2 regions of the Nocardioides luteus genome follow, and region 1 is predicted to be linked to the other one. Evidence: riboswitches for the same ligand, from Rfam matches in the RefSeq annotation. Region 1 holds a riboswitch; the other holds the start of a gene.
What was found. A riboswitch is a leader RNA that binds a small molecule or an ion and turns the genes downstream of it on or off. The one in region 1 is predicted to bind thiamine pyrophosphate.

Region 1 (11,146 bases):
GCGGCCCTCGAGCAGCAGCGGCGCCCAGCCCCGGATGACCTCGGGGTCGGTGGAGAACTCCATCCCGGCGAAGAGCGGGTGCTGCGACAGCGCCTCGTGGCGCTTGCGGAGGTATTCGACGTTGTCCGCACCCCACACGAAGGACATGTGCGGGACGGTGTGGATGAACTTGTCGGGGTCCGGGATGCGGCCGTTCTCGACCAGGAAGGACCACAGCTGACGGGAGACCTGGAACTGCTCGTTGACGTTGACGGCCTTGGAGATGTCCACCGAGCCGTCGGCCTGCTGCGGGCTGTAGTTGAGCTCGCACAGCGCGGAGTGACCGGTGCCGGCGTTGTTCCACGGGCCGGAGGACTCCACGGCGAGCGAATCGAGCCGTTCGATCATCTTGATGGACCAGCTGGGCTCGAGCTCCTGGAGGAGCACGCCCAGGGTGGCGCTCATGATGCCGCCGCCGATCAGCACTACGTCAAGAGGTTCGTCCACAGGTCTTTTGTCTCGCTTTTGAGGCCGCAATGGTTAATCGGGGTCCTTAGATCGGTCTAACTTGTGGGCAACTTCACTGCCCTGCCCCCGGGATGAGTCCAGCGTGATTCCGTCCTTCATTGTGGCTCACCGCACATGCCGGTGGTAGTTCAGGGTGGAGTTACGCTCGGCCGGTGCCACGCCTCTCTGACTCCCATCGCGCCTGGATCGACGAAGCCGTACGCCGCGTCGAGGCCGACGCCCAGCGCTCCGCCGACACCCATCTGCACGTCGTGCCGCTGCCGGGATGTCCGGGCATCGACCTCTATCTGAAGGACGAGTCCGTCCACCCCACCGGCTCGCTGAAGCACCGCCTGGCGAGGTCGCTGTTCCTCTACGCCGTCTGCAACGGCTGGCTCCACGAGGGCGCGACGGTCGTGGAGGCGTCCTCGGGGTCGACCGCGGTCTCCGAGGCGTACTTCTCCCGGCTCCTCGGTCTCCCGTTCGTCGCGGTGATGCCGCGCTCGACGTCGAAGGAGAAGGTGGCGCTGATCGAGTGGTACGGCGGCACCTGCCACTTCGTCGACCGCGCCGCGGACGTGTACGCCGAGGCCGAGCGTCTCGCCCGCGAGTGCGGCGGCCACTACATGGATCAGTTCACCTACGCCGAGCGGGCCACCGACTGGCGCGGCAACAACAACATCGCTGAGTCGATCTTCGACCAGATGTCGCAGGAGCGGCACCCGGTACCGACCTGGATCGTCGTCTCGGCCGGCACCGGCGGCACCTCGGCCACGATCGGCCGCTACCTCCACTACCGCCGGCACCCCACCAAGCTGATGGTCGCCGACCCGGAGAACTCCGCCTTCTACGGCGGCTGGGAGATGGACACCTCCGACCACGCCACCGGGATGCCGTCGCGCATCGAGGGGATCGGCCGACCGCGGGTCGAGCCGTCCTTCGTCGGCGGGGTCGTCGACGACATGGTCCAGGTGCCCGACGCGGCCTCGATCGCGACGATGCGCTGGCTCTCGAACCGGATGGGCCGCTCGGTCGGCCCCTCGACGGGCACCAACGTGTGGGCATCGCTGGGTGTCGTACGCGAGATGGTCGACGCCGGTGCCCAGGGCAGCGTCGTCTCGCTGCTGTGCGACTCCGGGGATCGCTATCGCTCGTCCTACTACGACGACGGCTGGGTGAGCGAGAAGGGCATCGACCTGGCGCCGTACGCCTCGGCCCTCGCCGACTACGAGCGCACCGGCATCCTCGTCGACCCCTCCTGACGCGCCCAGACCCGCATCCCCGCGGTGACCAGCGCCCACACGCCCGCGACGAGCACGATCTCGCTGAGGATGTAGAGCGGCCACGGCCCGAGCACGTCGAGCAGCGAGTCCGACGGCGGCTTGTAGCGCAGGTAGCCGTAGTTGGCGTCGAGGACGAGGTTGAGGACGTACGCCGCGGCAGCCCATGCCGCCGTGGTCACGACCGCCCAGCCGTAGTCGCGCCAGCGCGGGAGCAGCTTGAGCCCGAAGACCAGGTAGACCGCGGCGAGCACCACCATCAGGTGCATGACCCAGAAGGTGATGTAGCTGACCTCCGGGAAGTCCCTCACGTCCGGGGTGAACACGCCCTGGGTGGTCAGCGTGAGACCCCAGAAGCAGGTCAGCGCCGTCGGGTAGGGATGGTGGGTCCACAGCGCGACCGTCGCCGCCATCCACGCCATGTCGCACAGATGGATCGGCAGATCGATGAACAGGTCGAAGTCGGTGACCCACTCGTGAGCCTGCAGCGGGATGATCGTCAGCGGGATCGCGAGCGCGAATGCTCGGGAGAATCTCGACGGATCCAGGTCGTCCCGCTGCCGCCTGCCCAGCCAGACCACGGCCACGATCCCCGCTGTGAGCAGGGACAACGGCACCAGATGGGTCAGACCGTAAGCCTGCATATCGGAAGTCTGACGCGATTCCCGAAGAAATTCTTCCCAACCCGCGTCATGGGTCGGCGGGTCGTCCGTTTCATCGGCGAGAAGGTCGTCCACCGGTGGGGGGTGGACGACCTCTCACACAAAGTTGGTGGCTGATCCGGGGGGATTCATCAACTGGGTGGAGGTCCCTCTGAATGCACACTGCGGGGGTGGTGTGCAATCAGAGGGACGCCTCGCTTTTGTGGTGTCTCAGCGGGCTGTTCCGGTCACCGCCGTCGCGTAGAGCTCCTCGTCGTGATGGATCTGCGCGACGAGCCCCTGCGCCCGCATCAGGCTCGCGGTGACGGGCGCCTGCTCCTGGCCGGCCTCGATGACGAGTACGCCGCCGGGTGCCAGATGCTTCGGAGCCTGCTCGATCACGCGCCGCTGGACCTCGAGCCCGTCGGCTCCGCCGTCGAGCGCCACGTGGTGCTCGTGATCGCGCGCCTCGGGCGGCATGTTCCGGATCTCGTCGCTCGGGACGTAGGGGGCGTTGGCCACGATCACGTCGAACTCGAGGTCGCGGGGGAGCGGGGCGTAGAGGTCGCCGAGGAGCACCCGGTCCGGCGGCAGGTTCCGCCTGGCACAGGCGACGGCGGCCGCGTCGATGTCGGTGGCCCAGACCTCCGCGCCCTGGACCCGGGCCGCGACGGCCGCGCCCAGCGCTCCGGTCCCGCAGCCGAGGTCGAGAACCCTCCGGGTCGTGCGGTGCGCAATCCCCTGGACAGCGAGGTCGACCATCAGCGCCGAGCGCTGCCGGGGCACGAACACCCCGGGCGCGACCCGGATCCGGAGCCCGCAGAACTCGGCCCAGCCCAGGATGAGCTCCAGTGGCTCACCGGCCACGCGGCGTACGACCATCGCCTCTCGTTCCTGCGGCGAGACCGGTGCTTCTTCGAGGAGGGCCGCCTCCTCCTCGGCGAAGACGCAGCCGGCGGCGCGGAGGCGGGCGACGAGCCCCGAATCGGGAACGACGGAGGTCATCAGAGAATATTGGCACGTGGACGCCCTGACTCCGATCGGAATCATCGTGGCCGCGTACGCCGCGTTCGTGACGATCGCGGCCGTCGTCGGCCTCGTCCTGAAGGCTCCGCGTCCGCGGTGGCTCGATCAGCTAGCGTGGATGCTCGAGATCCTCGCCGTCGTGCTCGCGATCGGGGCGCTGGCGGGCTGGTCGGCCGGGCGCAAGCCGGAGTCGCTGTCGACCTTCCTGGGCTACGTGGGCGCGCTCGTGTGCCTGATGCCGCTGGCCCTGCAGACGATGCGTGAGGACCGCTCGGCCTGGTCCTCGGGCGTGATCGCGGCGGCGGCCCTGGCGACGGGGGTCGTGGCCGTACGCGTCATGATGGTCCGGTGACCGAGACCGCTCCCGCCAAGACCCGTTCCGGTCCACACCTGGTGCTGCTGACCGTCTACGCGATCTTCGTGCTCGCCGCGGGCGCCCGGTCGCTGGTGCAGGTCCTCACCCGCTTCGACGAGGCCCCGATCGCCTACTCGCTCTCGGTGGTCGCGGCGGCGACGTACGTCGCGGGCTGGTTCGCGATCCGCCGGGCTGCTGCCGGGTCGGCGGGCTTCGCGAAGATCATGCTGTGGGTCGAGCTGGCCGGCGTGTTCGTCGTCGGTGTCCTGTCCCTGGTCGTGCCGTCCTGGTTCCCGGATGCATCGGTATGGTCGAAGTTCGGGAGCGGATACGGTTTCGTTCCTGCCCTGCTGCCGATCCTGGGTCTCCTCTGGCTCTGGAAAGGTCGAACTCCAGGGCCGACCGAAGGAGCCTGATGAGTCAGTCGACAGCCACCGCCATCTCGCCTGACTCGGGGGAGCACTGGTCCGCTCCGGGAGCATGGACGGTCGCCGACGGCGTACATCGGATCCCGTTGCCGCTGCCGATGGACGGGCTCAAGGCGGTCAACATCTACGTCCTCGAGGGTTCTGACGGCCTTTCGTTGGTCGATGGTGGCTGGGCGATCACCGAGGGGCGCGCCGCGCTGGAGAGCGGGCTGAAGAAGCTCGGCTTCGCGTTCAGGGACGTCCGGCGGTTCCTGGTCACCCACGTGCACCGCGACCACTACACGCTCGCCTCGGTGCTGGGTGAGGAGTTCGGCGCCGACGTGCTGCTCGGCGCCGGCGAACGGCCCACCCTCGAGCTCACCAACGGCGACCTCGACGGCTGGATCTCGACCGACCGCCTCCTGGCTCATGCCGGCGCACCCGAGCTGGCCGAGAAGTGGGCCGCCAACCCGCCTCCGCCGCCCGATCTCTCGCACTGGCGGATGCCTTCGCGTTGGCTGGAAGGGGACGTACGCCTCGACGTGGCCGGCCGCGACCTCGACGCCGTGCACACCCCTGGTCACACCCAGGGTCACTACGTCTACGCAGACCTGGCCGGCTCGGTCCTGTTCGCCGGCGACCACGTGCTGCCCACGATCACCCCGTCGATCGGCTTCGAGCCGGTTCCGGTCATCGACCCGCTCGGCGACTTCATGGCGTCGCTGACCAAGGTCCGCTCCCTGCCCGACCTGCAGCTTCTGCCCGCTCACGGCCCCGTCGCGACCTCGTCGCACGCCCGCGTCGACGAGCTCCTCGCCCATCACGAGACCCGGCTCGCCCAGTCGCTGGCCTCCTTGCGTCTCGGGCGACGTTCGGCCCTCGAAGTCGCCAACGACCTCGGCTGGACCCGCCACGAGCGCGCCTTCGCCGAGCTCGACTACTTCAACGCCGGCCTCGCGGTCATGGAGACCAAGGCCCACCTCGAGCTGCTGGTCGCTCGCGGTCTCGCGACCCGCGAGGAGACCGAGGCGAGCGTGCTGTTCGCCCCGGTCGACGCCGTCAGCGCCTGAGCCGCATCGGGGTGTGCGGGATGCCGTCCTCGAGGAACTCCTCGCCGTCCTTCACGAACCCGAACTTCGCGTACCAGCCGGCCAGCGGCGACTGGGCGTCGAGGACGATGTCGCGGTCGGTGACGGCCTCGACGGCAGCCTTCATGATCACGTCCGCCAGGCCCTGGCCGCGGTGGGTGGGGGCGAGGACGACGCGGCCGATCCGCCACACGTCACCGTCGTCGAGGATGCGGGCGGTGCCGGCGAGCCGGTCGCCGTCGGTCAGCACCACGTGACGCGTCCCGGGCTCGAGGTCACGGCCGTCCAGGTCGAGGTAGGGGCAGTCCTGCTCGACGACGAAGACCTCCTGGCGCAGCTGCCACAGGGCGTACGCGGTCTTGGGGGTGAGGTCGTCGAAGGACGAGATGGAGACGTCGGTCATGGGTGGATTCTCGCAAGCAAGTAGTGTTGCCCGGAACAGACAGGGGAGGCCGGGAGGCCTGAGAGTGCGGCGAACAGCGCCGCAGACCCTCCGAACCTGCTCCGGTTGACACCGGCGAAGGGAGTCAGAGTGCGCATGCGTACGCCTGCCATCACTGCCACTGCGATCACTGCGGTCTCGGCGCTGCTGCTGTCCGCGTGCGGGGGCACCCCCGCGAAGCCGGACGCCGAGAAGTCGAGCGGCGCCGACGACAAGACCGTGGTGCTGCTGACCCACGACAGCTTCACGCTGCCGAAGGAGGTGCTGGCCGAGTTCACCGAGAAGACCGGCTACACCGCAGAGATCCGGCACGCGGGCGACGGCGGCGAGCTGACCACCAAGATCGCCCTGGACACCGGCAACCCCGACGGTGACGCGGTCTTCGGCGTCGACAACACCTTCGCCAGCCGGGCGATCGACCAGGGCGCGCTGGAGGCCTACACGCCGTCCGAGATCCCCGAGGGCGTCTCTGATTTCAATCTCCCCGGCGACGAGGAGCACTTCCTCACCCCCGTCGACAACGGCAGCGTGTGCGTCAACATCGACACCGAGTGGTTCGCGGCCAAGAAGCTGACGCCGCCGAAGTCGCTCGACGACCTGGCCGAGCCCGCGTACAAGGACCTGCTCGTGACCCCTGGCGCGGCGACGTCGACGCCCGGGATGGCATTCCTGCTGGCGACCGTCGCCGAGTACGGCGAGGACGGCTGGGCCGACTACTGGGGCAAGCTGATGGACAACGGCGCCAAGGTCGTCGACGGCTGGGACCAGGCCTACTACTCCGACTTCACCCAGGGCGGCGGCAAGGGCACGCGTCCGATCGTCGTCTCCTACGACTCCTCGCCGGCCTTCACCGTCAAGGACGGCAAGACCACGACGGCCGCTCTGCTCGACACCTGCTTCCGTCAGGTCGAGTACGCCGGTGTGCTGAAGGGTGCCGACCACCCCGAGGGCGCACAGGCGCTGATCGACTTCATGCTTTCCGACAGCGTGCAGGGGGCACTGCCGGAGAGCATGTACGTCTTCCCCGTCTCCTCCGACGTGAAGCTGCCCGCCGAGTGGGCGAAGTTCGCCCAGCAGCCCACCTCGCCGCTCTCCGTCGAGCCGAAGGAGATCGAGGAGAACCGGGAAGCGTGGCTGGCGACCTGGAGTGACACGATCGCGCAGTGAGCTCCACCCGTCGCGTAGGCACCCTGGTCGCGCTCGCCGCCCTCCCGGTGGCCGTGCTGGCGGTCTTCTTCGTCCTGCCGGTCACGGGGATGGTGCAGCGCGGACTGTTCTTCGGTGGCTCCTTCGACCCGTCCGTGGTGTCCCGGGTCGTGGGGCGCCCGGAGATCCAGCGGGCGCTCTGGTTCACGCTGTGGTCCTCGGGGCTCGCGACGGTGCTGAGCATCGCCCTGGGGCTGCCGGCTGCGTTCGCGCTGCATCGACTGGCGTTTCCGCTGCAGCGCGTCATCCGGGCCGGGCTGCTGGTGCCGTTCGTGCTCCCCACCGTCGTCGTGGGCGTCGCCTTCCGCGAGCTCATCGGCGAGGCGGGGCTGCTCGCATCTCTGGGTCTCGATGGCACGCCGACGGCGATCATCCTCGGGCTGGTCTTCTTCAACGCCTCGGTGGTGATCCGCGCGGTCGGGGCGGCCTGGGAGTCGCTCGACCCGCGACCCGGTGAGGCCGCCGCCGCTCTCGGGGCGTCGCCCTTGCGGGTCCTGCTGACGATCACCCTGCCCGCGCTGCGTCCCGCGATCGTCTCGGCGGCGTCGGTGGTCTTCCTCTTCTGCGCGACCGCGTTCGGGATCGTGCTCACCCTCGGCGGGGTGCGCTACAACAGCATCGAGACCGAGATCTACAAGCTCACGTTCACCCTGTTCGACCTGCCCGGTGCCGCGGTGCTGTCGGTGCTGCAGCTGGTGGTCGTCGTCGGGCTGCTGGTCGTGGCCGGTCGGCTGCGTTCGGTGCCGGATCCCGCGCAGTCCCGGGTCGTCGTACGCCGCCGGCGGGTCTCGCCGCGGGACCTCCCGGCCCTGTTGTCCACGTCGGTGCTGGTCCTGCTGGTGGCCGGTCCGCTGCTGGCGCTGCTGCTCGGGTCGCTGCGGGTCGACGACCGCTGGAGCCTCGGGAACTATGTCGCCCTGCAGACCCCCGGGTTCGACCCGCCGCTGCCGGTGCCGGTCACCACGGCGCTGATGACGTCGCTGGCGGTCGCGGTGCAGGCGACGCTGGTCGCGCTGGTGCTCGGGCTGCTGGTGGCCTTCGCGGTGACCCGTCGGTCCCGGACGCTTGCGGAGCGTCGGGTGCGCGCCGTGCTCGACGGGCTGTTCATGGTGCCGCTCGGGGTCAGCGCCGTCACCCTGGGGCTGGGGCTCTATCTGACGCTCGGCTCGGGCGTCTTCGACTTCCGTGACGAGCCGTGGCTGGTACCGCTGGCGCAGGCGCTGGTCGCGTTGCCCCTGGTGGTGAGGACGTTGGTGCCGGTCCTGGGATCGGTCGACGACCGGCTCCGCCAGGCCGCCGCCGGGCTCGGGGCCGGGCCGCTGCGCGCGGTGATGACCGTCGACGTACCCGCCGTCTGGAAGCCGCTCCTCGCCTCCTCCGGCTTCGCCTTCGCGGCCTCGCTGGGGGAGTTCGGCGCGACGTCCTTCCTCGTCCGCGAGGAGCGCCCCACCCTCCCCGTCGTCATCCTCCGGTTGCTGTCCCGTCCGGGCTCCGACAACTACGGCATGGCCCTCGCCGCCGCCTGTGTCCTCGCCGCCGCCACCGCCGTCGTGATGCTCCTCGTCGAGCGTCTCCGCGTCCCTTCGATCGGAGCACTGTGAACACCGCACCGCCGAAACCGCACCTTTGGGGGCCGAGTCCGCACTTGTGGCGGACGAAACGGCAGTTTGGTTCGCCAGAACTACCGATTCGGCCACCAAAACCACCGCTCCGGCAGGATCGAGGTTGCGATGCTGTCGCTGCGTGAGGTGTCGGTGGCGTACGACGGGAAGCCTGCCGTCGAGGACGTCAGCCTGGAGCTGGCGGACGGTGAGGTGCTGGCGCTGCTGGGGCCTTCGGGCTCGGGGAAGTCGACGCTGCTGCGGGCAGTGGCCGGGCTGGAGCCGGCGACGGGGGAGATCGGCTGGGACGGGCGGTCGATGCGCGGGGTGCCGACGCACAAACGCGGGTTCGCGCTGATGTTCCAGGACGGGCAGCTGTTCCCGCACCTCAGCGTCGCGGGCAACGTCGCCTACTCGATGCGGCTGCGGCGGATCCCGGCCGCCGACCGCGAGAAGCGGGTCGCCGACCTGCTGGAGCTCGTCGGTCTGGGTGGCTACCAGGATCGCCTCCCGGGCACGCTGAGCGGTGGCGAGCGGCAGCGGGTCGCGCTGGCGCGGGCGCTAGCGGTCGAGCCGCGGCTGCTGCTCCTCGACGAGCCGCTCTCCGCGCTCGACGCTGGCCTGCGGGAGCGCCTGGCCGGCGACCTGCGACGGATCCTGCACGAGGCCGGCACCACCGCGCTCATGGTCACCCACGATCAGGAGGAGGCCTTCGCGGTGGCCGACCGGATCGCGCTGCTGCGCGACGGGTGCCTCGTGCAGGAGGGGACCCTCCGTGACGTCTGGGCGAGGCCGACCGACACCTGGGCCGCCCTGTTCCTGGGGTACGCCCGCGTGCTCGAGGGGCCGGCGGCGTACACGGTCCTGAAGGCCGCCGGGCTGAGCCCCGCCGGCGCGGTGGCGCTGCGCCGCTCCGCCTTCGTCGCCGACCCGGCGGGGCCGCTCACCGGCACCGTCGTCTCGGCAAGGGCCACGCCGGAACAGCACCGGCTCGTCGTACGTCTCGACGACATCGGCGAGGTCGACGCGGTCGCCGACTCGGCGCCGGCACCGGGGGAGTCGGTCAGGCTGCGGGTGGAGCCGAACCGGCTGGCCATTCCAGAATCTGTTGTCCCCGAATCGGCAGAGCAGCCACCCGCCATTTAAACTTAGCGGCTATGTATCGCCGCGCTCAGATCTTCCTCGTCAGTAGCGCGCTGATCTTCGGCCTGATCGCAGTCGTGACCGCGCAGATCGTCGACAAGCGCATGCTCGACCCGGAGGGCTTCCTCGGACCGTCCTGGCTCCGGTTGCCCCTCCTCGTCGGAGCCGCCCTGCTCGTCGACCTCGTGCCACGCACGCTGTGGTTGGCGAAGTTCAAGTGGAAGGACATGGGCCCGATCTTCAAGGAGCGGGTCCGCACCCACTGGACCCGTGAGCGCCTGACGCTCGTGGCGATGGGCATCGTCTGCTTCTACCTGGTCTACGTCTGCTACCGGAACCTCAAGTCCTTCCTGCCGTTCGTCGTGCCGGAGACCTACGAGTTCGACCACGAGCTGCACCTGATCGACAAGGCGGTGCTCTTCGGCGCCGACCCGGCGATCCTGCTCCACGACCTCCTCGGCACCGGCTGGGTGGCCTGGTTCCTCTCCTACATCTACATGTGGTTCCTGCCGCTGGTGCCGTTCGCGGTCGCCGCGTGGCTGGTCTGGTCGCGCAACCTGGCCTACGGCTACTGGTTCGTCGCCTCGCAGTGCATCGCCTGGATCCTCGGCACGGTCTCCTACTACTGCCTGCCGACGGTGGGCCCGGGCCTGCAGTACCCCTATCTCTACGCCGACCTGCCGGACACGCCCGCGAGCAGTCTGATGGAGTCGCTGGTCTTCACCCGGCAGCATGTCCTCTTCGACGTCGACGCCAACGTCGTGCAGTCGGTCGGTGGCTTCGCCTCGCTGCACTGCGGCATCACCCTGCTGGTGGCGCTGATGATCCACGCCACGATCAACAACAAGATCGCCCGCTGGGCCGGCTGGATCAACTTCGGCATCACCGTCGTCGCGACCGTCTACTTCGGCTGGCACTACCTCGCCGACGACGTCGCGGGCTGCATGATCGCGCTCGTCGCCTACTACTTCGGTGGCCTTGCGGCCAACCAGAAGTTCCGGCGCAAGGGCGTACGCCGCCTCGTCGCCGAGTCCGAGGCGATCGCCGGGGCCGAGGCGAAGGTCGCACACGAGCTGACCTGATCCGGGCATGATCGGGGCTTAGTCTGGTGGCGTGACCGCCATCGATGCAGCCTCACTGACCGCACTTCTCGACGGGCGATACGCGGGAGTCCGGGAGGACGTACGCAAGTCCCTGATCGAGCGCGCCGACTTTCTCGGCGAGGTTGAGGAGCTGCCGCGGACGGAGTACCGCGAGCGGGTCCGGGAGGTGCTCCTCGACGTCTCCGCGACCGGTCTGACCGGGCTGGGGTTCCCGAAGGAGTACGGCGGCGGCGGTGACGTCGGCGCCTCCATCGCCGCCTTCGAGGAGATGGCCGGTGGGGACCTGTCGCTGCTCGTGAAGTCGGGCGTGCAGTTCGGCCTCTTCGGCGGCGCGATCCTGCAGCTCGGGACCGCCCGTCACCACGACC
Region 2 (11,146 bases), 4.1 Mb from region 1:
ATCAGCGAGGTCTCGTCGCCGATCACCTCCAGCTTCACCCAGTCGGTCTCCAGCGCCTCGCGGGCCAGCTCGGCGGTCAGCACCGCCTCGCGCGCCGAGAGGCAGCCGGCGGTGTTGGGCAGGATCGGCACGCCCGCGCTGCGGAGCGTCTCGAGCAGGCCTCCGGACGCCGTCGAGGACGTACGCCGCATCGACACCGTCACCAGACCCGGCTCGGCCGCGTCGATGACGTCCGGGAGCAGCGCCAGGTGGGGCAGGCCGCCGGTGCCGAGGAAGAGGCGCGAGGACAGCTCGCGGCCGGCGATCTTCAGCACGCTCATCCGCCCTGCACCGCCGTCACGATCTCGACCACGTCGCCGTCCTGGAGCGAGCGTTCCGCCCAGTCGTCGCGAGGAACGATCTCCTCGGCGACGGCGACCGCGATGCCGCTCGGCCGCCGGTCGCCGGTCCTGGTCTCGAGCAGATCGGCGACGGTGCCACCGACCTCCATCGGCTCGCCGTTCACGGTGATCCTCATCCGTCCTCCTTCATCCGGAACCGGCGCGGGTCGACCGCGGGCTCCACCGTTCCTGTCTCGATGTGATCGGCGACCAGCCGCGCGATGAGCGGCGCGAGCAGGACCCCGTTGCGATAGGCGCCCGCGGCGAGCACGACCCCCGGCTCCTGGGTCGGACCGACCAGCGGAAGGTTGTCGGCGGTGCCGGGGCGATCGCGCGAGGTCACCTCCACGACGCCGGCCCGGTCGAGCGCGGGCACGACCCGGCGGGCGGAGTCGAGCAGCCGCCAGACGCCCTCGACGGTCGGCAGCAGCGGGCCGTCGCGCTCCTCCGACGTCGCCCCGATGACGACCTCGTCGCTGTCGGTCCGCGGCACGACGTAGACCTGCTCGCCGTGCACCCACGCCCGCACGGTCCGCTCCACCCACTCCTGCGTCCGCACCCGCACCACGTCGCCGCGGACCGGGCGGATGAGGGAGGAGTACGGAGCGGGGAGGTGCGCCCCCGTGGCGATGACGGTCACGTCAACGGCTGTGTTGGTCTCGACACCAACACGGTCGCCGACCCGCGCGAGCAGCGCCGCGACGACGGCCCGCGGGTCGACGGAGTGGTCCTCGGCGAGGAAGGCGCCACCGGCGACTCGGCCGAGCCCGGGTTCGTAGCCGAGCAGATCCCTCCGCCCCAACCGTTCGTAGGACACCCCGGCGAGGTCGAGCACCGCGAGCTGCCGCTCGACCTGCTGGACATCTCCGGCGTCGACGCCGGCCAGCAGCGTCCCGCGGGTGTGCACAGGCACCCCTAGCCGCGAAGCGAAGTCGGGCCACAGCGCGAGCGACGCCAGGCACAGCCGCGTCAGCTCCTCCTCGCCGTGCCAGGCCTCCCCGGCCGGGCTGAGCATGCCGGCAGCGGCGTACGACGCCCCTGAACCCGGCGACGGATCGACCACCGAGACCTCGTGACCACGACGGATCAGCTCGTCGGCCACGGAGAGTCCGACGATCCCGGCACCGAGGATCCGCGCCCGCATCAGCCGACCGCTTCCACGAGCTCCTTCGCGGCTTGGAGTGGATCGGGTTGTCGCCAGAGCCCGCCGATCACGGCGACCCCATGGGCGCCGGCGGCGCGCACCGGCCCGGCAGACTCGGCCGAGATGCCGCCGATCGCGATCAGCGGCAGCACGCCGGCCGCATCGGTGACGGCAGCGACCCCCAGCGGGTCGGGAAGCCCGGCCTTGGACGTGGTCGCGAAGACCGGCCCGAACCCGGCGTAGTCCGCGCCCGCGTCGGCAGCCGCCTCGACGGCGGCACGGTCGCGGCAGGTCGCGCCGATGATCAGCCCCGGGGAGACCGCGTCGGCGATCCGCCGGGCCTCGGCCAACGGCAGGTCGGACGCACCGAGATGGACGCCGTCCGCACCGGCGGCGAGCGCGACGTCGAGCCGGTCGTCGACGACCACACAGGCCTCGTACGTCCCGACCCGCTCGATCACGGTTGCCGTCAGCGCGAGCAGCTCACGGGTCGTCGCGGTCTTGTCGCGCACCTGGAAGCCGGTGACACCGACCTCCGCGAAGGCGGGCAGCAGCGCGAGATCATCGCGCGAGGAGACCAAACAGAAAATATGTGGAAGAAGCACAACCAATCACTTCCTTCGCCGGCATGATCCGGATCAGGTGTAACGGTCGGAGCGGCTCCAGCTCCCTCTCAGCCCGCTGCCGCGGACTCCCGTGTGGACGTCTCCGACCATAGCGCGGATGTCTCGCGCGTGCAGCCTGATCTCAGACGGAGGCGCCCGGCGGCGTACGATTCGCTTCCGTGGCTGACGTTGAGTTCCGGTACTCCGACCTCCTCCCGACCGGCAAGGACGACACTCCTTACCGGCTGATCACCAGCGAGGGGGTGGAAGAGATCGAGGTCGACGGGCGCAAGTTCCTCAAGGTCGACCCCGAGGCGATCCGCCGGCTGACCGCCGAGGCGATGAAGGACATCAACCAGTACCTCCGCCCTGCCCACCTCAAGCAGCTCCGCAAGATCATCGACGACCCCGAGGCCTCCGGCAACGACCGCTTCGTCGCGCTCGACCTGCTCAAGAACGTCAACATCTCGGCCGGCGGGATCCTGCCGATGTGCCAGGACACCGGCACCGCGATCGTGATGGGCAAGAAGTCCGAGGGCGTGCTGACCGGCTCCGACGACGCCGAGACCGTCAGCCGCGGTGTCTTCGACGCCTACACCAAGCTCAACCTGCGCTACTCGCAGCTGGCCCCGCTGACGACGTACGAGGAGAAGAACACCGGCTCCAACCTGCCCGCACAGGTCGAGATCTACTCGACCACCGAGGGCGAGAACGGCCCGGAGTACAAGTTCCTCTTCATGGCCAAGGGCGGCGGCAGCGCCAACAAGTCGTTCCTGTTCCAGGAGACCAAGGCGATCCTCAACCCGGACAAGATCCTCACCTTCCTCGACGAGAAGATCCGGTCGCTGGGCACGGCCGCCTGCCCGCCGTACCACCTCGCCGTCGTCATCGGCGGGACGTCCGCGGAGTTCGCCCTCAAGACGGCCAAGTACGCCTCGGCCCACTACCTCGACAACCTCCCGACCGAGGGCTCGATGAGCGCCCACGGCTTCCGCGACACCGAGCTCGAGGAGAAGGTCTTCGAGCTGACCCAGTCCTTCGGGATCGGGGCCCAGTTCGGCGGCAAGTACTTCTGCCATGACGTACGCGTCGTCCGGCTCCCCCGCCACGGCGCCTCCTGCCCCGTGGCGATCGCGGTCTCCTGCTCCGCCGACCGCCAGGCGCTGGGCAAGATCACCCGCGACGGCGTCTTCCTCGAGCAGCTCGAGACGGACCCGGCGCAGTACATGCCGGACGCCGGGATGGCCGAGGAGATCTCGGCCGGCGAGGTGGTCGACATCGACCTCAACCAGCCGATGTCCGAGATCCTCGCGACGCTCTCCCAGCACCCGGTCAAGACCCGGCTCTCCCTGTCCGGCCCGATGGTGGTGGCCCGCGACATCGCGCACGCGAAGATCAAGGAGCGCCTCGACGCGGGCGAGGAGATGCCGGAGTACATGAAGAACCACCCGGTCTACTACGCCGGCCCGGCCAAGACGCCCGAGGGCATGGCGTCGGGCTCCTTCGGACCGACGACCGCCGGCCGGATGGACTCCTACGTCGAGCAGTTCCAGGCCGCCGGCGGCTCCATGGTCATGCTCGCCAAGGGCAACCGCTCCAAGATCGTCGCCGAGGCCTGCGGCACCTACGGCGGCTTCTACCTCGGCTCCATCGGCGGCCCGGCCGCGCGGCTCGCCCAGGACTGCATCAAGTCGGTCGAGGTGCTCGAGTACCCCGAGCTCGGCATGGAGGCGGTCTGGAAGATCGAGGTCGAGAACTTCCCCGCCTTCATCGTCGTCGACGGCGAGGGCAACGACTTCTTCACCGACCCCTCCGGCACCACCACCGTCCCCCTCACCGGGATCAGGGTGCGGTCGAAGGAGCGCTGAGCGGACGCCCGCCGACGCTGGGCCTCGGCGAGGCGGGACGACCGGATAGGTTGATGGGCGCCGATCCCCGACGACGAGGAGACCCCCCATGCAGTGCCCCATCGACGGCGTCACCCTGGTGATGAGCGAGCGCCAAGGCATCGAGATCGACTACTGCCCGCAGTGCCGTGGCGTGTGGCTCGACCGCGGCGAGATCGACAAGATCATCGAGCGGTCCGTCGGCGCCCCGCAACTCGGCAGCTACCAGCAGCAGCCCCGCCAGGAGCAGCGCGACGAGCGACGCTACGAGAAGCGGGATTACGAGCGGCGCGACTACGACGACGACCACCGCTACGACAAGCGCCGCAGCCACCACCGCGAGTCCTGGTTGGGTGACCTCTTCGGCTGAGCCTGACCCAGCCCGGCCCGCCCGCAGAATCGCTAGACGTCGTTGTCGCGCCGGTTCTCGGGCGGCGCCTCGCTCGGTCCGGACCCCTTCGTGTCCGGGCTGCCCGACTCGGAGTCGGGATAACCCGCCGTCGAGTCCGAGGGCGCGATCGGAGTGTCGCCCTCGTCCTCGTCGAGGCGCTGGGTCTCGGAGACCTGCCCGGACTCGTCGGTGTACTCGGGGTCGTCGGGCCCCTCTGCCGGAAGTTGCTCGTGGCTCATGTCCCTGCGGTACCCCGCTGCCGGGCGAACCACTCCCCGCGGAGCAGTCCGAAGACCCAGGAGTCGGAGACGACCCCGTTCACCACGCAGTCCTCCCTCAGCGTCCCCTCGAGCTTGAACCCGAGCTTCTCCAGCACCCGGGCCGAGGCGGCGTTACGAGTGTCGGCCTCCGCCTGGACCCGGTTGAGGTCGAGCGCGTCGAAGGCCCAGGTCAGCACGGCACCGGCGGCCTCGGTCGCATAGCCGTGACCCCAGGCCGCCTCGCCGAGGCAGTAGCCGAGCGAGGCGCTGCGGAACTCCGGGTTCCACGAGTTGAAGGTGCACCAGCCGAGGAACACGGAGTCCCGTTCGACGGCCACCCGGACGCCGGCCCCCTCCTCCGCCATCTCCTGTGACCTGGCGATGAACCGCCCGGCTTGGGCCGGATCGGTCCACGGCGGTGAGTCCCAGTAACGCAGTACGTGGGCGTCGCTCTGCAACGCGAAGAGGTCATCCGCATCAGCGTCGGTGAACGGCCGCAGCCGCAACCGTGTCGTGACGAGCGTGGGAGTGGGCAGCGACATGGCCCGATGCTGTCAACCCGTGACCGCCCGCCGCATCAGGTTTTTCGGGTCACCGATGCCCGACAGCCCGACCAGTCGGCGTGCCCGTTGCGCGAGGGCACCAGCCGCCTTCGCCGCGAGGTGCCTCGAGGGTCGCGGTCATCGGCCAGGAGCGCCTGGGGCGCCGAGGTCGGTGACCGCGACGCGCTTGACGACGATGCCCCAGTCCTCGCGCGAGCGGCGGGTGGCGTCATAGGCGACATCCGTCAGGCGCTGGGTGGAGTTGAGGAACTCGTCCTGGTCGACGATTCCGGCGAACTCTCGCAGCGCCTCGCGTACAGCGCGTTCGAGCTGCTGCTGGGTGTTGTCGACGCGGTAGGCGATCGACGGGTCCTCGAACTCGAAGTAGACGTTCAGAACCGCCTCGCAGACGTAGTGATCGCGGCAGACGAGCGGTTCCCTCATCGACAGCACCTGCTCGCGCATGTCGAACCGAGCAACGACCCGGTCCAGCAGCGGCACGATGGCGTTGAGGCCCGGCCTCAGCGTCGTCCGGTACCGGCCGCGGCGCTCGACCACGAAGCAGGTCGCCGCCGGGACGATCCTGACACTCATCAGCATCCCGACGACCACCACGACAACGAGCAGCACGACCACGAGACCCGGCGACATGCCGGTCAGGCTACCGACGTACGTCAGCCGACGATGCGATCGGCGCGGGCCGACTCCTCCTTGGCCTCCTCGACGGCCTTGACGGCCTCGTCGTGAGCCTCGCGCTGGGCCTGCTCGATGGCGTTGCGCGGGGTGGGCAGCGGCGGCGTACGTCGTTCCTCGCCGTTGCCGTTCCCGGTGGCCTTCGAAGCGGTGTCCGCGAAGGCCCCCGTGACCGTACGCATCGCCTCGGTGAGCTCGCCGGGGATGACCCAGAACGAGTTGCCGTGCGAGGCGAGCGAGGGCAGCATCTCGAGGTACTTGTAGGCCAGGACCTTGGCGTCGGCGTCGTTGGCGTGGACCGCCTGGAAGACCCGCTCGAGCGCCTTGGCCTCACCGTCGGCCTCGAGCACGCGGGCCTGCTGGTGACCTTCGGCCTCCAGGATCGAGCGCTGCCGCGTGCCCTCGGCCTCGAGGATCAGCGAGGCCCGCTTGCCCTCGGCGTGCAGGATCGCGGCACGCTTGTCGCGCTCGGCGCGCATCTGCTTCTCCATCGCCTCCTTGATCGAGGCCGGCGGGTCGATCGCCTTGATCTCGACCCGGTTGACCCGGATCCCCCACTTCCCGGTGGCGTCGTCGAGCACCTCGCGCAGCCGCGCGTTGATCGTCTCGCGCGAGGTCAGGGTGCGCTCCAGGTCCATCGACCCGATCAGGTTGCGCAGCGTGGTGACGGTGAGCTGGTCGATCGCCTGCAGGTAGTTCGCCACCTCATAGGCAGCCGCCCGCGGGTCGGTGATCTGGTAGTAGAGCACCGTGTCGATGTTGACCACCAGGTTGTCCTCGGTGATCACCGGCCGCGGGTTGGAGGAGTAGACCGTCTCGCGCACGTCCAGCTTGGTGTTGACCCGGTCCACCAGCGGGATCACGAAGTTGAGCCCCGGTTGCAGCGTGACCCGGTAGCGCCCGAACCGCTCGATGTTGTAGCGGCGGGCCTGCGGCACGATCCGCACCGTCGAGGCGACTCCCCCGACCACCAGCCCGATCAGGACCAGCACAATCAGCAGAAGTTCCATGTCGTACGTCCTCCTCTAGGGCGACAGCGACAACGGGTCCCGCGGATGCACGAGCGCCGTCGCGCCTTCGATCTCGAGCACGTCGACCCGGCATCCGACCGGGATGACGAGGTCCTCGTCGTAGGGCCGGGCGGTCCAGTCCTCACCGGCGAGCCGCACCAGGCCGTGGGCGAAGCTGACCTCCGCCAGGACGACCGCCTGACGGCCGACCAGGGCGTCGGTGCCGTCACGCACCGGCGGCGGCAGCGCCATGTGACGGCGTGCGACGGGCCGTACCAGCAGCACGCTGCCACCGCCGGCGAGCGCGAAGACGAGCATCTGCACCAGCACCGGGGCGCCCAACGCGGCGCTCCCGGCGGCAAGCAGCGCCCCGCCGGCGACGAAAGCGAACGCCAGCGTCATCGTGAACGCCTCGGCAAGTCCCAGCAGCACCGCGACGATGATCCAGAAGATCGACCACATAAGCCCACCCGACTCGGTTCCCATCCAGCGTACTCCCGCTGTGGGGGTCATCACACCGGGTCAGTGGGAGTTGTTTCGTCCGTTCACGAGCGGCAGTCCCGCCCACAGCGAGATGAACAGGACGAGCACGGCCGCCGCGGCCACGAGCGCGGCTTCGAGCGAGACCACGACGTCGAAGACGAGCAGCACCACCAGCGCCGAGACGATCGCGAAGCCGACCAGCCCGGCCCGCGCGCAGATGTGCGAGGCCGTGACCAGCCAGGGGCGCTGCCGGCGCCGGAACAGCATCCGGTGGAAGGAGACCGGGGCGATGATGAGACTGGTGGTGATGACCGAGCCGACCAGCACGACGAGATAGATCGTCTGCTGGTGGTCGTTGAGATCGGGGAAGCGTGGCGAGAACGGCACCGTCAGCAGGAAACCGGTCAGGATCTGCACCCCGGTCTGCAGCACCCGCAGCTCCTGGAGGAGCTCGTTCCAGTTGCGGGTGATCCGCTGCTCCGGTCCCTCGTCCGGACCACCGCCGTCGATCTCGTTGCCCTCGTAGCTGCTCGTGGCCATCAGAACACCGGCCGTCCCCCAGTCACCCCGAGGACGGTTCCGGACACGTAGGACGCTTCGGTCGGCGAGGCCAGGAAGACGAACGCCGGGGCGACCTCGGCCGGCTGGCCCGCTCGACCCAGCGGCGTGTTCGCCCCGAACTTCTCCACCTTCTCCGGAGCCTGCGTCGCCGGCTGCAGCGGGGTCCAGATCGGCCCGGGCGCCACCGCGTTCACCCGGACCCCGTCGGGCCCGAGCTCGGCGGCGAGGTTGACGGTGAAGTTGTTGATCGCGGCCTTCGTCGCGGCGTAGTCGAGCAGGCTGGTCGAGGGTTCGTACGCCTGGATGGAGGCGTTGTTGATGACGCAGCCGCTGCTCTTCTTCAGGTGCGGCACGGCCGCCCTGGTCAGCCAGAGCAGGGCGTACAGGTTGGTCTTGAACGTCCGGTCGATCCGCTCGTCGTCCATGTCCGTCAAACCCTTGTCGCGGGCGAACTGGTAACCGGCGTTGTTCACCAGGATGTCCAGGCCGCCGAGCTCCTGCACGGTGCGCTCGACGACCTCGTCGCACGCCTCGCGCTCACGCAGGTCGATCGGGATCGCCAGCGGCGTACGTCCGGCCTCCTCCACCAGCTTCGAGGTCTCCTGCGCGTCGGGCTCCTCCTCGGGGAGGTAGGTGAAGGCCACGTCGGCGCCCTCGCGGGCGTACGCGATGGCGACCGCGCGACCGATGCCGGAGTCGCCTCCGGTGATCAGGGCGACCTTGCCCTCGAGGCGGCCGTGGCCCTGGTAGCTCGACTCGCCGTGGTCGGGCACCGGCTCCATCTCGCCGGTGAGCCCGGGAGGCTCCTGCTGCTGGGCGGGGAACTGGGTGTTGTCTTCGCTCATGGCAGAGCCGGTACCCACATCGGCCACAATGGAGCCGTGAGCGGGATGGAATCGGTGATCGCAGACGGGGGCCTGGTCCTGAAGCACCGGGCGGACGGCCACCTGGAGCTGCGGGCCAACGGGATCTTCGTGATGGACACCCGGGAGACCTCGACCGAGAAGGCGCTCGCGACGCGCGCGCTCGGGCTGCACCCGCAGCCTCGGCACGTGCTCATCGGCGGCCTCGGGCTCGGGTTCACCCTCGAGGCGGTGCTGGCCGACCCGCGGGTCGAAGCCGTCACGGTCGTCGAGATCGAGCCGCGCCTGGTCGAGTGGATGCGCGCCGGCCGGATCCCCCACGGCCCCGGGCTGCTGGCCGACGAGCGCGTCCACGTCGAGGTCGCCGATGTGGCCGTGGTCCTGCGGGAGAGCCGGCCCGAGACGTACGACGTGGTGCTGTTGGACGTCGACAACGGTCCGGGCTACCTGGTGCACGACGCCAACGGGGCGCTCTACGAGGCGCCCGCGCTCGCCGATGCGCGGCGGGCCACCACCCCGGGTGGCAGTGTGGTGGTGTGGTCGGCGGCGGAGGCTCCGGCGCTGCTGGAGGTCATGGCGCAGGTCTTCGACGACGCGGAGGCGCTCTCCTATCCCGTCGACCTGCAGGGGCACTCGGAGACCTACTGGCTCTATGTGGGCACGGTCTCGCAAGGGAATGGCACCAACTAGTCAAAGGTTGAACCAGACATGGACGACATGAGCTTTCGCATCGAGCACGACTCCATGGGTGAGGTCCGGGTCCCGAAGGACGCGCTGTGGCGCGCCCAGACCCAACGGGCCGTGGAGAACTTCCCCATCTCGGGCACTCCGATCGAGCCGGCGCTGATCCATGCGATCGGCCATGTGAAGGCCGCCGCCGCCAAGGCCAACCTCGACCTCGGCGTGCTCCCCGGCGACAAGGCCGCGGCGATCATCGCGGCCGCGGGCGAGGTCTCCGAGGGCCGGCACGACGACGCGTTCCCGATCGACGTCTTCCAGACCGGGTCCGGCACCTCGTCGAACATGAACGCCAACGAGGTGATCGCGTCGCTGGTGGCCAGGGCCGGAGGCGACGTACATCCCAACGACCACGTCAACGCCTCCCAGTCCTCCAACGACACCTTCCCGACCGCGATCCACGTCGCCGCCGCCGTCGCCGTCACCGAGCAGCTGCTGCCCGCGATCGACGTGCTGGCCACCTCGCTCGAGGCGAAGGCCACCGAGTTCGCCGGCCTGGTGAAGTCGGGACGTACGCACCTGATGGACGCGACGCCGGTCACCCTCGGCCAGGAGTTCGGAGGGTACGCAGCCACCATCCGCTACGCGGCCGAGCGGCTCGAGGCCGTGCTTCCGAGGGTGCGTGAGCTGGCGCTCGGCGGCACCGCGGTCGGGACCGGCATCAACACGCCCGCCGGCTTCCCGCAGGCCGTGATCGCCGAGCTGTCCGACCGCACCGGCCAGCCGTTCACCGAGGCCCGCAACCACTTCGAGGCCCAGGGCACCCGCGACTCGCTGGTCGAGCTCTCCGGCGTCCTGAAGACTCTCGCGGTCGGCCTGATCAAGATCAACAACGACCTGCGCTGGATGTCCTCTGGCCCGACCACCGGGCTGGCCGAGATCCACCTGCCCGACCTGCAGCCGGGCTCCTCGATCATGCCCGGCAAGGTGAACCCGGTCGTCCCGGAGGCCACCTTGATGGTGGCGTTCCAGGTGATCGGCAACGACGCCGCCGTGACCGCCGCCGGAGCGTCGGGTGCCTTCGAGCTCAACGTCGCGATGCCGGTGATGGCCCGCAACATCCTGGAGTCGATCCGCCTGCTCTCGACCTCGATGACCGTCCTGGCCCAGCGCACCGTCGACGGGATCGTGCCGATCCCCGAGCGCCTCCGCGCCTACGCCGAGTCCTCTCCCTCGATCGTCACGCCGCTCAACAAGTACATCGGCTACGAGGCCGCCGCCAAGGTCGCCAAGCAGGCCCTCGCCGAGGGCGCCACGATCAAGGACACCGTCATCAAGCTCGGCTACGTCGCCGACGGCACCATCACCGAGGAAGACCTCGACAAGGCCCTCGACGTGGAGTCCATGACCCACCCCTGATCAAGCACCGCCGAGAATGTGGTTGTGGGCGACGAAACATGAGTTTCGTCGCCCACAACTGACGATTCGGCCGCCGGCTGGCACGGTCGGCCACAAGCCAGCGCCGAAGCGCCCCTCGTCTGGACGGAGCGGAGCGAGGAGCGCCAGCGACGAGCGCAGCGGAGGAAGACGAGGGTCAAGCGGAGGTGCTGCGCGAATTGCGAAGCAATCGCAAAAAGCTCAGTACCACCC

Region 2: it holds a riboswitch for thiamine pyrophosphate, as region 1 does, so the genes downstream of both, thiE (thiamine phosphate synthase) here and HD557_RS00325 (thiamine ABC transporter substrate-binding protein) in region 1, are expected to answer to the same signal.

The regions. Positions count from the first base shown of each region.
Region 1 covers NZ_JADOVJ010000001.1:58,882-70,027, forward strand. Annotated here, with positions in the region: gene HD557_RS00285 (malate:quinone oxidoreductase) at 1-486, opposite strand, end outside; gene HD557_RS00290 (PLP-dependent cysteine synthase family protein) at 660-1,748, shown strand; gene HD557_RS00295 (YwaF family protein) at 1,712-2,410, opposite strand; gene HD557_RS00300 (putative protein N(5)-glutamine methyltransferase) at 2,639-3,412, opposite strand; gene HD557_RS00305 (hypothetical protein) at 3,429-3,785, shown strand; gene HD557_RS00310 (hypothetical protein) at 3,782-4,204, shown strand; gene HD557_RS00315 (MBL fold metallo-hydrolase) at 4,204-5,265, shown strand; gene HD557_RS00320 (GNAT family N-acetyltransferase) at 5,255-5,686, opposite strand; TPP riboswitch at 5,718-5,826, shown strand; gene HD557_RS00325 (thiamine ABC transporter substrate-binding protein) at 5,822-6,892, shown strand; gene HD557_RS00330 (ABC transporter permease) at 6,889-8,532, shown strand; gene HD557_RS00335 (ABC transporter ATP-binding protein) at 8,662-9,678, shown strand; gene HD557_RS00340 (phosphatase PAP2 family protein) at 9,690-10,757, shown strand; gene HD557_RS00345 (acyl-CoA dehydrogenase family protein) at 10,789-11,146, shown strand, end outside.
Region 2 covers NZ_JADOVJ010000001.1:4,122,443-4,133,588, forward strand. Annotated here, with positions in the region: gene HD557_RS19845 (thiazole synthase) at 1-320, opposite strand, end outside; gene thiS (sulfur carrier protein ThiS) at 317-517, opposite strand; gene HD557_RS19855 (FAD-dependent oxidoreductase) at 514-1,524, opposite strand; gene thiE (thiamine phosphate synthase) at 1,524-2,105, opposite strand; TPP riboswitch at 2,123-2,232, opposite strand; gene HD557_RS19865 (fumarate hydratase) at 2,309-3,997, shown strand; gene HD557_RS19870 (TFIIB-type zinc ribbon-containing protein) at 4,086-4,385, shown strand; gene HD557_RS19875 (hypothetical protein) at 4,418-4,645, opposite strand; gene HD557_RS19880 (GNAT family N-acetyltransferase) at 4,642-5,208, opposite strand; gene HD557_RS19885 (SPFH domain-containing protein) at 5,347-5,859, opposite strand; gene HD557_RS19890 (SPFH domain-containing protein) at 5,883-6,911, opposite strand; gene HD557_RS19895 (NfeD family protein) at 6,927-7,373, opposite strand; gene HD557_RS19900 (DUF6328 family protein) at 7,434-7,934, opposite strand; gene HD557_RS19905 (glucose 1-dehydrogenase) at 7,934-8,800, opposite strand; gene HD557_RS19910 (spermidine synthase) at 8,846-9,508, shown strand; gene HD557_RS19915 (class II fumarate hydratase) at 9,527-10,915, shown strand; gene HD557_RS19920 (lytic transglycosylase domain-containing protein) at 11,135-11,146, opposite strand, start outside.